DNA from 3 places in the Streptomyces sp. NBC_00212 genome. Region 1 is predicted to be linked to each of the others. Evidence: riboswitches for the same ligand, from Rfam matches in the RefSeq annotation. Region 1 holds a riboswitch; each other region holds the start of a gene.
The links. A riboswitch is a leader RNA that binds a small molecule or an ion and turns the genes downstream of it on or off. The one in region 1 is predicted to bind thiamine pyrophosphate.

Region 1 (3,940 bases):
GCAGGCTCGGGTCGGGGGTGAAGAGCCACTCCAGCATCTCTTCGTCGGAGAAGCCGTCGTCCCTCAGCAGCGTCAGCGTCCCGACCAGCCCCTTGACCACCTTGTCGGTGTCGATGAAGGCGGCCGGCACCTGGAGCGCCCTGTTCTCACCGCGGCGTACGGCGATGAGCTGGCCCTCCTTGACCAGCTGCCGTACGCGCGTCACCTCCACGTCCAGCATCTCCGCGATGTCGGGGAGGTAGAGCCAGGCGGGGACGAGAGCATCAATCTTTGCGTCAATCTCGGTCACGGTCACAAGCGTGCCATCTCGCACTGACACTCGGTACCGGGGTGGTCCCTCGGGGGCTGTGCCCCCGGGCCCCTTCCTGGGGGCTGCGCCCCCAGCCCCCCGTTGGGGGCGCTGCCCCCGGACCCCCGCTCCTCAAACGCCGGAGAGGCTTGACTTGAGTTCGACTGCGGCTCGTTCGTGGCTGGTCGCGCAGTTCCCCGCGCCCCCAAAGGGCATGCTTGCCGAACAGGACCGCGCCGCCCCGGCTACCCCTGGGTCGCCGCTTTCAGCGGGACCGACGGGTCAGCCACCTTCGCCCCGTCCAGTGGTTTCGCCGATTCGATGAGTTTGCGGCCCTGGGCCAGGTCCCTTGGGCGGCCCACTGCCAGGACCGCCACCAACGCCCCGTCCCTCAGCCAGCAGACCGACCACGGGGCCGAGGACGGGTCGCCGCGCCAGACCACGTCGTCGGCGTCCGTGTGGTGGCCCGCGTACTGGACGAAGCGGCCGAACTGTTCGGACCAGAAGTACGGGACCGGGTCGTAGTCGGCGGCGGCCTCGCCCACGATGTCGGCGGCCACCGTGCGCGGGCCCTGGAGCGCGTTGTCCCAGTGGTGGACCAGCAGGCGTTCGCCGAAGCGGGCCGAGGGGAACGAGGCGCAGTCGCCGACCGCGTACACGTCGGGGAGCGACGTGCGCAGGCGGGCGTCCGCGGTGATCGCGCCCTCGGGGCCGAGCGCGATGTCCGAGCCGGTCAGCCAGCCGGTCGCGGGGCGGGCGCCGATGCCGATGACCACGGCGTCGGCGGGCAGCCGGCGGCCGTCGGCGAGCAGCACCTCGCCCGGCACGACCGCCTGGACCCGGGCGCCGGTGAGGAGTTCGGCGCCGGATTCGGCGTACCAGCCGGCCATCGGGGCGGCGACCTCGGCGGGGAGCACCCCGGCCAGCGGGCGGTCGGCGGCCTCCACGACGGTGACCTCGCAGCCCGCGTCGCGCGCGGCGGTGGCGAACTCCGCGCCGATCCACCCGGCGCCCACCACCACGATCCGGTGCCGCTGGTCGAGGACCGGGCGAAGGCGCCGCGCATCGTCGAGGGTGCGCAGCAGGTGGACGCCGGGCACTCCCCCGCTGCCGGGCAGGGTGAGCGGTTCGGCGCCGGTGGCGATGACCAGGGTGTCGTAGCCGACCTCGCCCGCCTCGGTGACCACCACGTGCTCGGCGGGCCGCACCCCGGTGACTTCGAGGCCCAGGCACAGGTCGACGCCGAGTGCTTCGAAGTCCACCTCGAAGGCCGAGCCCTCGGCCTTGCCGAGCAGGACCGCCTTGGACAGCGGGGGCCGGTCGTAGGGCTGGTGGGGTTCGGCGCCGATGAGGGTGATGGCTCCGGCGAAGCCCTGTTCGCGCAGGGCCACCGCGGTCTGCACGCCGGCCATGCCCGCGCCGACGACGACCACGTGCCGCGCTTCGGAATGCGTCTGCTGTTCGCTCACCCGATCACCATAAGCAGCTGACTATTCGTCAGGTAAGGGGTCCGGTCAACGCGGCCGCCCCCGGGTCGCCCGGATGCTCCCTTACTCGGGGCCGGGGGCTCGGGCTATGGTGGCAGGCGTAAAGCACTCGCGGGAGCCCGGACGCACCGGGCTGAGAGGGAGGCTGGCGGCCTCCGACCGTACGAACCTGATCCGGGTCATGCCGGCGAAGGGAGGGGCTGGACGCCCATGCGTTCTTCACACAACGGGTCCGGGAACGGGTCCGACGTCCTCGTGGTCGGGGGCGGCATCATCGGGCTCGTCACCGCCTGGCGGGCCGCCCAGCGCGGCCTCGGTGTCGTGCTCGCCGACCCCGAGCCGGGCGGCGGCGCCGCCCAGGTCGCGGCCGGGATGCTCGCCGCCGTCACCGAACTCCACTACGGCGAGCAGACCCTGCTCGCCCTCAACGTCGAGTCCGCCCGCCGCTACCCGGCCTTCGCGGCCGAGCTGGCGGAGGTCACCGGCCTCGACACCGGCTACCGCGCCTGCGGCACCCTGGCCGTGGCGCTCGACTCCGACGACCGCGCCCACCTGCGTGACCTGCACGCGCTCCAGGTCCGCTGCGGCCTGGAGTCGGAGTGGCTGTCCGGGCGCGACTGCCGCCGCCTTGAGCCCATGCTGGCGCCCGGCGTGCGCGGCGGCCTTCGGGTCGACGGCGACCATCAGATCGACCCGCGCCGCCTGGCCAAGGCGCTGGTCAGCGCGTGCGCACAGGCCGGGGTGCGGTTCGCGCACGGCTGGGTCGAGCGGCTTTCCGTCGTACGGGAGCGGGCCGTCGGCGTCGTCCTGGCGGACGGCACCGAGCTCGCCGCCGACCAGGTCGTACTCGCCGCGGGCAGCCTCAGCGGCCGCCTCGCGGGCGTTCCGGAAGAGCTCCTGCCTCCCGTACGTCCCGTGAAGGGCCAGGTCCTGCGGCTGACCGTGCCGCCCGCCTACGCGCCCTTCCTGTCGCGGACCGTGCGGGCGGTGGTGCGGGGCAGCGAGGTCTATCTCGTACCGCGCGAGAACGGCGAGCTCGTCGTCGGCGCCACCAGCGAGGAGCTCGGCTGGGACACCACGGTCACCGCGGGCGGGGTCTACGAACTGCTGCGGGACGCCCACGAGTTGGTGCCCGGGATCACCGAGCTGCCGCTCACCGAGACCCGGGCCGGGCTACGCCCCGCCTCCCCCGACAACGCGCCCCTGCTCGGCCCGACCGCGCTGCCCGGGCTGCTGCTCGCGACCGGCCACTACCGCAACGGCGTGCTGCTCACCGCGGTCACCGGCGATGTCATGGCGCACGTCCTGACCACCGGTGAACTGCCCGACGAGGCACGCCCGTTCACCCCCCGACGCTTCGCCTCCGCACCTTGGGAGCTGACGACCGCATGACCATCTCCGTCAACGGCGAGCCCCGCGCGCTCGCCTCCGGGACCACCCTCGACGTCCTCGTCGCCACCCTCACCCCGTCCCGCTCCGGGGTCGCCGCCGCCGTCAACGAGGCGGTCGTGCCGCGCAGCGCCTGGCCCACCACCACGCTCGGCGACGGCGACCGCGTCGAGGTCCTCACCGCCGTGCAGGGGGGCTGACCCATGGCCGACGACCTGCTGACCATCGCCGACACCACCTTCGACTCCCGCCTGATCATGGGCACCGGCGGGGCGCCCAGCCTCGACACGCTGGAGCGGGCGCTCGCCGTCTCCGGCACCGAGCTCACCACCGTCGCGATGCGCCGCCTCGACCCGACCGTGCAGGGCTCGGTCCTGTCCGTCCTGGACCGGCTCGGCATCCGGGTGCTGCCCAACACCGCGGGCTGCTTCACCGCGGGCGAGGCCGTCCTTACCGCGCGGCTCGCCCGCGAGGCGCTCGGCACGCACTGGGTGAAGCTGGAGGTGGTCGCCGACGAGCGCACCCTGCTGCCCGACCCGATCGAACTGCTCGACGCCGCCGAGGTGTTGGTCGACGACGGGTTCACCGTGCTGCCTTACACCAACGACGACCCGGTCCTCGCGCACAAGCTGGAGGACGTCGGGTGCGCGGCGATCATGCCGCTCGGCTCCCCCATCGGCTCCGGGCTCGGCATCCGCAACCCGCACAACTTCGAGCTGATCGTGGACCGGGCGAGCGTCCCGGTGATCCTCGACGCGGGCGCGGGCACCGCCTC
Region 2 (3,940 bases), 2.0 Mb from region 1:
GACTTCGGGGGCCCCGAGCACCAGCCGGACTAGGCCGTGGGGCGGCGCCGCTCCGGGAGCCGGTCGCTCCCGGGGCAGCGCGAAGACCGCATCGCCTCAGTCGGCGATCGGCAGATAGACCCGGTTGCCCGCGTCCGCGAACTCCTTGGACTTCTCCGCCATCCCGGCCTCGATCTCGTCGGACTTCAGGTCCCCGCCGTGCTCGCGCCGGATGTCCTGGGAGATCTTCATCGAGCAGAACTTCGGGCCGCACATCGAGCAGAAGTGCGCGGTCTTGGCCGGCTCCGCGGGCAGCGTCTCGTCGTGGAACTCCCGGGCGGTGTCCGGGTCGAGGGCCAGGTTGAACTGGTCCTCCCAGCGGAACTCGAACCGGGCGTCCGAGAGCGCGTCGTCCCACTCCTGCGCGCCCGGGTGCCCCTTGGCCAGGTCCGCCGCGTGTGCGGCGATCTTGTACGTGATGACGCCGGTCTTCACGTCATCGCGGTTGGGCAGGCCGAGGTGCTCCTTGGGCGTGACGTAGCAGAGCATCGCGGTGCCCCACCAGGCGATCATCGCCGCACCGATGCCGGAGGTGATGTGGTCGTAGGCGGGCGCCACATCGGTGGTCAGCGGCCCCAGGGTATAGAACGGGGCCTCCTCGCAGATCTCCTGCTGGAGGTCGATGTTCTCCTTGATCTTGTGCATCGGGACGTGTCCCGGGCCCTCGATCATCGTCTGTACGTTGTGACGCTTGGCGATCGTGTTGAGTTCCCCGAGCGTGCGCAGCTCCGCGAACTGGGCCTCGTCGTTGGCGTCCGCGATGGAGCCGGGGCGCAGGCCGTCGCCGAGCGAGTACGTGACGTCGTACGCCGCGAGGATCTCGCAGAGCTCCTCGAAGTTCTCGTACAGGAACGATTCCTTGTGGTGCGCCAGGCACCAGGCGGCCATGATCGAACCGCCGCGCGAGACGATGCCGGTCTTGCGGCGGGCGGTCAGCGGCACGTACCGCAGCAGCACGCCGGCGTGGACCGTCATGTAGTCGACGCCCTGCTCGGCCTGCTCGATGACCGTGTCCTTGTAGATGTCCCAGGTCAGCTCCTCGGCACGGCCGTCGACCTTCTCCAGGGCCTGGTACAGCGGCACCGTGCCGATGGGGACGGGGGAGTTGCGCAGCACCCACTCACGGGTGGTGTGGATGTTGCGGCCCGTGGAGAGGTCCATGACCGTGTCCGCGCCCCACTTGGTGGCCCACGTCATCTTGTCGACCTCCTCCTCGATGGAGGAGGTGACCGCGGAGTTGCCGATGTTGGCGTTGACCTTCACCAGGAACCGCTTGCCGATGATCATCGGCTCGATCTCGGGGTGGTTGATGTTGGCGGGCAGCACGGCGCGGCCCGCCGCGATCTCCTCGCGGACGACCTCGGGGGAGACGTTCTCGCGGATCGCGACGTACTCCATCTCCGGGGTGATCTCGCCGCGGCGTGCGTACGCGAGCTGCGTGACGGCCTGGCCGCCGCGGCCCCGGCGGGGCTGGCGCGGGCGGCCCGGGAAGACCGCGTCGAGGTTCTTGAGGCCCCCGCGCGGCGAGGTGTGCTTGATGCCGTCGTCCTCGGGGCGGACCGGCCGGCCCGCGTACTCCTCGGTGTCGCCGCGCCCGATGATCCAGTTCTCCCGGAGCGGGGCGAGACCGCGGCGGACGTCGGTCTCGACGTTCGGGTCGGTGTACGGCCCCGACGTGTCGTACAGCGTCACGGCCTTGCCGTTGGTGAGGTGCACCTGGCGGACCGGCACCCGGAGGTCGGGGCGCGAACCCTCCACGTACCCCTTGTGCCAGCCGATGGACTTCCCGCTCTCCTCAGTGCTGGAGGCAGGCGTGCGTGCATCCTGAATGGTCATGAGACCTACTCCCTACGCCGGCATTACCCGGTAACAGGTTCGGCGGTCGGCGCAGCGATTCCCGTACGGTTCGTACGGATTTCAGCGCCCTCTCAGCCCGGTGCTCCGAGCTCCCGCGTGTGCAAAGGTGTCACCACGCTAGCGTCATCACTGGCGCGCTGAACAGAGGGCCCCCTCGGTTCTTGCGATGATCGGGCGGTGACCTCACCAGAACCGCACCTTCCGCGACAGCACGGCGGACACGGCCACGGGCACGGCCACTCGCACAGCCACGGCCCCGCGGCCCCCGTCTCCAAGCACCTGCGCAAAGTCATCGCCGCGGTGCTGATTCCTTTCTCCACAGCGGTACTTGTGGGTCTCGTGGTGCTCTGGCCGGGCGGCGCCCCCTCGCACCAGCGCACCGGCGTCGGCTTCGACCGCCAGACCCAGCAGGCCAAGGTCATCAAAGTGGACAAGGTGGACTGCAAGTCGGTCAACGCCGGTCAGACTCCGTCGAACGGAGACACCTCCACCGCCGAGGGGCAGCAGGCCAGGAACGCTCAGCAGGGGCTGTGCGGAAAGGCCACGGTCGAGGTCACCTCGGGCAAGGAGAAGGGCCGCACCTTCACCGAGATCGTCCAGCCCGACTCGCCCCGCCAGCTGCACACGGGCCAGGGCGTGATCGTCGCGTACGCCCCCGACGCACCCCATGACCTGCAGTATTCGGTGACCGACGTGAACCGCAAGGTCCCCATGGCGCTGCTCGCCGGGATCTTCGCGCTCGCCGTCGTGGTCGTCGGCCGGCTGCGCGGGGTGATGGCGCTGGTCGCCCTGGTGGTCTCGTTCGCCATCCTGACGCTGTTCATCCTCCCGGCGGTGCTGCAGGGCTCCAATCCGCTGCTCGTGGCGGTGGTCGGGGCGAGCGCCATCATGCTGATCGCGCTCTACATGTGCCACGGCCTGTCCGCACGCACCTCCGTCGCCGTCCTCGGCACCCTCGTCTCGCTGATGCTGATCGGGCTGCTCGGCTCGCTCTTCATCGGCTGGGCCTCGCTCACCGGCAACACCGACGACAACACCGGCCTGATCCACGGCCTCTACCCGAACATCGACATGTCCGGCCTGCTGCTCGCCGGCGTCATCATCGGCTCGCTCGGCGTGCTCGACGATGTGACGGTCACTCAGACATCGGCGGTGTGGGAGCTGCACGAGGCGAACCCGACGATGGGCCCGCGCGGCCTGTACCGGGCGGGCATCCGGATCGGCCGCGACCACATCGCCTCGGTGGTCAACACCCTGGTGCTCGCCTACGCGGGCGCCGCGCTGCCCCTGTTGCTGCTGTTCTCGATCGCGCAGAGCAGCGTGGGCACGGTGGCCAACAGCGAGCTGGTCGCCGAGGAGATCGTCCGCACGCTGGTCGGGTCGATCGGCCTGGTCGCCTCGGTGCCGCTGACCACGGCACTCGCCGCCCTGGTGGTGTCCGCGGACCGGCCGGCCGCCGAGGCCCGCCCGTCGCAACGCCTCAGTCCGGTCCGCGGCGGAGGCGGCCACCGGCGCAAGAAGTAGCCGGTCAGCCTGCGTTCTCCTCGGCGAGGATCCGCCCGAGCGCGTCCTCCAGATGCTCGTCGAACTCCCCGAGCGTCCACTCCTGGCCCAGCGGTACGAGCTTGTCGGTGCGGTCGAGGAAGGCCACCAGGGGCGCGGCGCCGGCCCGGAAGACGGCGCGGTCGTCGCCCACCCGGAGCCGGATGTGCACATCGGAAAGCTCCTCGGGCTCGCTGGGCTCGACCCGCACATCACCGTCCCCGGCAGGCCCGTTGATGCCGTCGAGCAGCAGCTCACGGCCGAATGCCCAGGTGACGGGCGCGTCGCCGGGAAGGTGGAAGGTCATGCGCACCGCGTAAGGATCCGTCGCCTCGTACGTCAGCTCCACCGGGATCCGGAAGGAAAGCTCCTCAGAGACGAGGAAGCTCATCATCACTTCTGCCTGAACCGATTCACGCATCTCATGAACCCCGCTTTAGCCGGAACTGGCCAGGAATGATCCCCCATGGCCCTCTTGACGCAATCGTGCTGGAAGCAGTAG
Region 3 (3,940 bases), 3.8 Mb from region 1:
GCCGTCTTCGTGGGCGTCATCGCGGTCGCCGTGGTCGTCGGGCTGTGGGAGCTGACCAGCCGCCTCGAAGAACGCAAGCAGATCAAGGCGCCGCTGGTACCGCTCGCGGTCGGCGGCGCGGCGATGGTCGTCGCCGGCTACGTCAGCGGCGCCGAGGGGGCCTGGGTCGCGATGGCCCTCACCTCGCTCGCGGTCCTCGTGTGGCGGATGACCGAACCGCCCGAGGGCTATCTGCGGGACGTCACGGCGGGCGTCTTCGCGGCGTTCTACGTGCCGTTCCTCGCCACGTTCGTCGCGATGCTGCTCACCGCGGACGACGGACCCTGGCGGGTGCTCACCTTCCTGCTCCTGACCGTGGTCAGCGACACGGGTGCGTACGCGATCGGCTGGCGCTTCGGCAGGCACAAGCTGGCGCCGCGCATCAGCCCCGGAAAGACCCGCGAGGGCCTGTTCGGCGCGGTGTCGTTCGCGATGGTGGCGGGCGCGCTGTGCATGCAGTTCCTGATCGACGACGGCACGTGGTGGCAGGGCCTGCTGCTCGGCCTCGCGGTCGCGTGCAGCGCCACGCTCGGCGACCTCGGCGAGTCGATGATCAAGCGGGACCTCGGCATCAAGGACATGGGCACGCTGCTTCCGGGCCACGGCGGCATCATGGACCGGCTCGACTCCTTGCTGCCGACGGCTCCGGTGGTGTGGCTGCTGCTCGTGGTGTTCGTCGGAAACGGCTGACCTGCGTTTTTGTATCGCTTTGAACGGTGAGGGCTCGTCGTCCACAGGACGGCGAGCCCTTTTCCGTACGTCTGAGACACTTGAGGAACCATGCCCAAGCCCGGAGAACTCACTTTCGTCGCCCCCCGCGGAGCCAAGAAGCCGCCGCGGCACCTCGCCGACCTCTCGCCCGCCGAGCGCAAGGAAGCCGTCGCCGCGATCGGCGAGAAGCCGTTCCGCGCCAAGCAGCTCTCGCAGCACTACTTCGCGCGGTACGCCCACGACCCGGCGGAGTGGACGGACATTCCGCTCGCCGCGCGCGGCCGGCTCCAGGAGGAGCTCCTTCCCGACCTGATGTCGGTCGTCCGCCACATCTCCTGCGACGACGACACCACCCGCAAGACGCTGTGGAAGCTGCACGACGGGACGCTCGTCGAGTCCGTCCTGATGCGCTACCCGGACCGGGTGACGATGTGCATCTCCTCGCAGGCCGGCTGCGGCATGAACTGCCCGTTCTGCGCCACCGGCCAGGCGGGCCTCGACCGCAACCTGTCGACCGCCGAGATCGTGCACCAGATCGTCGACGGCATGCGGGCGCTGCGCGACGGCGAGGTCCCCGGGGGACCTGCCCGCCTGTCCAACATCGTCTTCATGGGCATGGGCGAGCCGCTCGCCAACTACAAGCGCGTCGTCGGCGCCGTCCGCCGGCTCACCGACCCCGAGCCGGACGGCCTGGGCCTGTCGCAGCGCGGCATCACCGTCTCCACCGTGGGCCTGGTGCCCGCCATGCACCGCTTCGCCGACGAGGGCTTCAAGTGCCGCCTCGCGGTGAGCCTGCACGCCCCCGACGACGAGCTGCGCGACACCCTCGTACCGGTCAACACCCGGTGGAAGGTCCGCGAGGTCCTCGACGCCGCGTGGGAGTACGCCGAGAAGTCCGGGCGCCGCATCTCCATCGAGTACGCCCTGATCCGCGACATCAACGACCAGGCGTGGCGCGGCGATCTGCTCGGCAGGCTCCTCAAGGGCAAGCGGGTGCACGTCAACCTCATTCCGCTGAACCCGACGCCGGGCTCCAAGTGGACGGCCTCGCGGCCCGAGGACGAGAAGGCGTTCGTCGAGGCCATCGCGGCTCACGGCGTGCCCGTGACCGTCCGCGACACCCGGGGCCAGGAGATCGACGGAGCCTGCGGGCAGCTCGCCGCCTCCGAGCGGTAGTCCGCAGAGGCCGGAGTCCGCAGGAGTCCGAGGGGCAGAACGGCCGGGGGCCTGTCAGGGGCCCCGTGTAACCTGGCTGGCAACATCTGCATATTCCGACAGGGGAGCGCCACAGCGCTGAGAGTGCGGTGCCCGCAAGGGACACGGACCGCAGACCCTCTGAACCTTGCCCCGGTCATTCGGGGTAGGAAGTTCGGCGATTACTCAAGCTGTTGCGCCCTGCCCGCACGACCTGCCGTCGTGCGGGCAGGGCCGCGTCTCTTCCTGGTCATCTCCAGGAGGAATGAAGAAATGCGCAGTACCAAGAGGCTCGCGGCCGGCGCGATCGCCGCCGCCCTCGGGGTCACCACGCTGGCGGCCTGCGGCGGCTCGGACGGCAAGAAGACGTCCGGCGAGGCAAGCGGATCCGGCAGCAAGACGGTGACGCTGGTCAGCCACGACTCGTTCAACGCCTCGGATCCGGTGCTCAAGGCGTTCACCGCGCAGACCGGCTACACCGTCAAGGTCCTCAAGAGCGGGGACGCCGGGGCCGCGCTCAACCAGGAGATCCTCACCAAGGGCTCCCCGCGCGGCGACGTGTTCTTCGGCGTCGACAACACGCTGCTCTCGCGCGCCCTCGACAACGGAATCTTCACGCCGTACGAGGCCAAGGGCCTGGACCGGATTCCCGCCGACGTCCAGCTCGACAAGGACAAGCACCGGGTCACGCCCGTCGACACCGGCGACATCTGCGTCAACTACGACAAGAAGTACTTCGCGGACAAGAAGCTCAGCCCCCCGCAGACCTTCGACGACCTGATCAAGCCCGAGTACAAGGACCTGCTCGTCACCGAGAACGTGGCGACGTCCTCGCCCGGGCTCGGCTTCATGCTCGGGTCCGTCGCCAAGTACGGCGACGACGGGTGGCAGGACTACTGGAAGAAGCTGAAGGCCAACGGGGTCAAGGTCGTCGACGGCTGGGAGCAGGCCTACAACACGGACTTCTCCGGCTCGGCCGGCGGCAAGAAGGCCAAGGGCGACCGGCCGCTCGTCGTCTCCTACGCCTCCAGCCCGCCCGCCGAGGTGATCTACGCCGACCCCAGGCCCACCGAGGCCCCCACCGGCGTGGCCACCGGCACCTGCTTCCGCCAGACCGAGTTCGCGGGCCTGCTCAAGGGCGCCAAGAACGAGGCCGGCGGCAAGGCGCTCCTGGACTTCCTGATCTCCAAGAAGTTCCAGGAGGACATGCCGCTCCAGATGTTCGTGGACCCGGTCGCCAAGGACGCCACCGTCCCGCCGGAGTTCACCAAGTTCGGCGCGAAGATCACGAACTCGGCGACCGTCGCCCCCGACAAGATCGCCAAGAACCGTGACCAGTGGGTCAAGACGTGGTCCTCGCTCGTCCTGAAGTAGGCCCGAAACTGCGGCGGAACGCGGTGCGGCTCGGCCTGATGGCCCTGCCCGTCGTGTTCTTCGCCGTGTTCTTCGCCTGGCCCGTGGCCGCCATCGTCGGCCGCGGGCTCAAGGCGGACGGCGCCTGGCAGCTCGGCCGGATCGGCGAGGTCCTGAGCGACCCCGACATCGGGCACGTCCTGTGGTTCACGACCTGGCAGGCGCTCGCCTCCACCGCGCTCACCCTGCTGATCGCGCTGCCCGGCGCGTACGTCTTCGCGCGCCTCGACTTCCCCGGCAAGCAACTCCTGCGGGCCGTCGTGACCGTGCCGTTCGTGCTGCCGACCGTCGTCGTGGGCACCGCGTTCCTCGCGCTGCTCGGCCGCGGCGGGCTGCTCGACCAGCTGTGGGGGGTGCGCCTGGACACCACCGTGTGGGCGATCCTGCTCGCCCACGTCTTCTTCAACTACGCGGTGGTCGTCCGCACCGTCGGCGGCCTGTGGTCGCAGCTCGACCCCCGCCAGGAAGAGGCCGCCCGCGTCCTCGGCGCCTCCCGGTTCGCTGCCTGGCGCAAGGTGACGCTGCCCGCGCTCGGCCCCGCGGTCGCCGCCGCGGCCCTCATGGTCTTCCTCTTCACCTTCAC

Region 2: another riboswitch for thiamine pyrophosphate. It lies ahead of thiC (phosphomethylpyrimidine synthase ThiC); the one in region 1 lies ahead of thiO (glycine oxidase ThiO).
Region 3: another riboswitch for thiamine pyrophosphate. It lies ahead of OHA17_RS11455 (thiamine ABC transporter substrate binding subunit); the one in region 1 lies ahead of thiO (glycine oxidase ThiO).

The regions. Positions count from the first base shown of each region.
Region 1 is NZ_CP108115.1:6,358,878-6,362,817, reverse strand. It holds gene OHA17_RS28990 (Rv2175c family DNA-binding protein) at 1-289, opposite strand, end outside; gene OHA17_RS28985 (NAD(P)/FAD-dependent oxidoreductase) at 535-1,758, opposite strand; TPP riboswitch at 1,878-1,989, shown strand; gene thiO (glycine oxidase ThiO) at 1,987-3,168, shown strand; gene thiS (sulfur carrier protein ThiS) at 3,165-3,365, shown strand; gene OHA17_RS28970 (thiazole synthase) at 3,369-3,940, shown strand, end outside.
Region 2 is NZ_CP108115.1:4,312,404-4,316,343, forward strand. It holds gene OHA17_RS19775 (hypothetical protein) at 1-33, shown strand, start outside; gene thiC (phosphomethylpyrimidine synthase ThiC) at 97-1,875, opposite strand; TPP riboswitch at 1,868-2,002, opposite strand; gene OHA17_RS19785 (YibE/F family protein) at 2,074-3,420, shown strand; gene OHA17_RS19790 (SsgA family sporulation/cell division regulator) at 3,425-3,859, opposite strand.
Region 3 is NZ_CP108115.1:2,551,062-2,555,001, reverse strand. It holds gene OHA17_RS11465 (phosphatidate cytidylyltransferase) at 1-729, shown strand, start outside; gene rlmN (23S rRNA (adenine(2503)-C(2))-methyltransferase RlmN) at 820-1,926, shown strand; TPP riboswitch at 2,017-2,135, shown strand; gene OHA17_RS11455 (thiamine ABC transporter substrate binding subunit) at 2,218-3,318, shown strand; gene OHA17_RS11450 (ABC transporter permease) at 3,357-3,940, shown strand, end outside.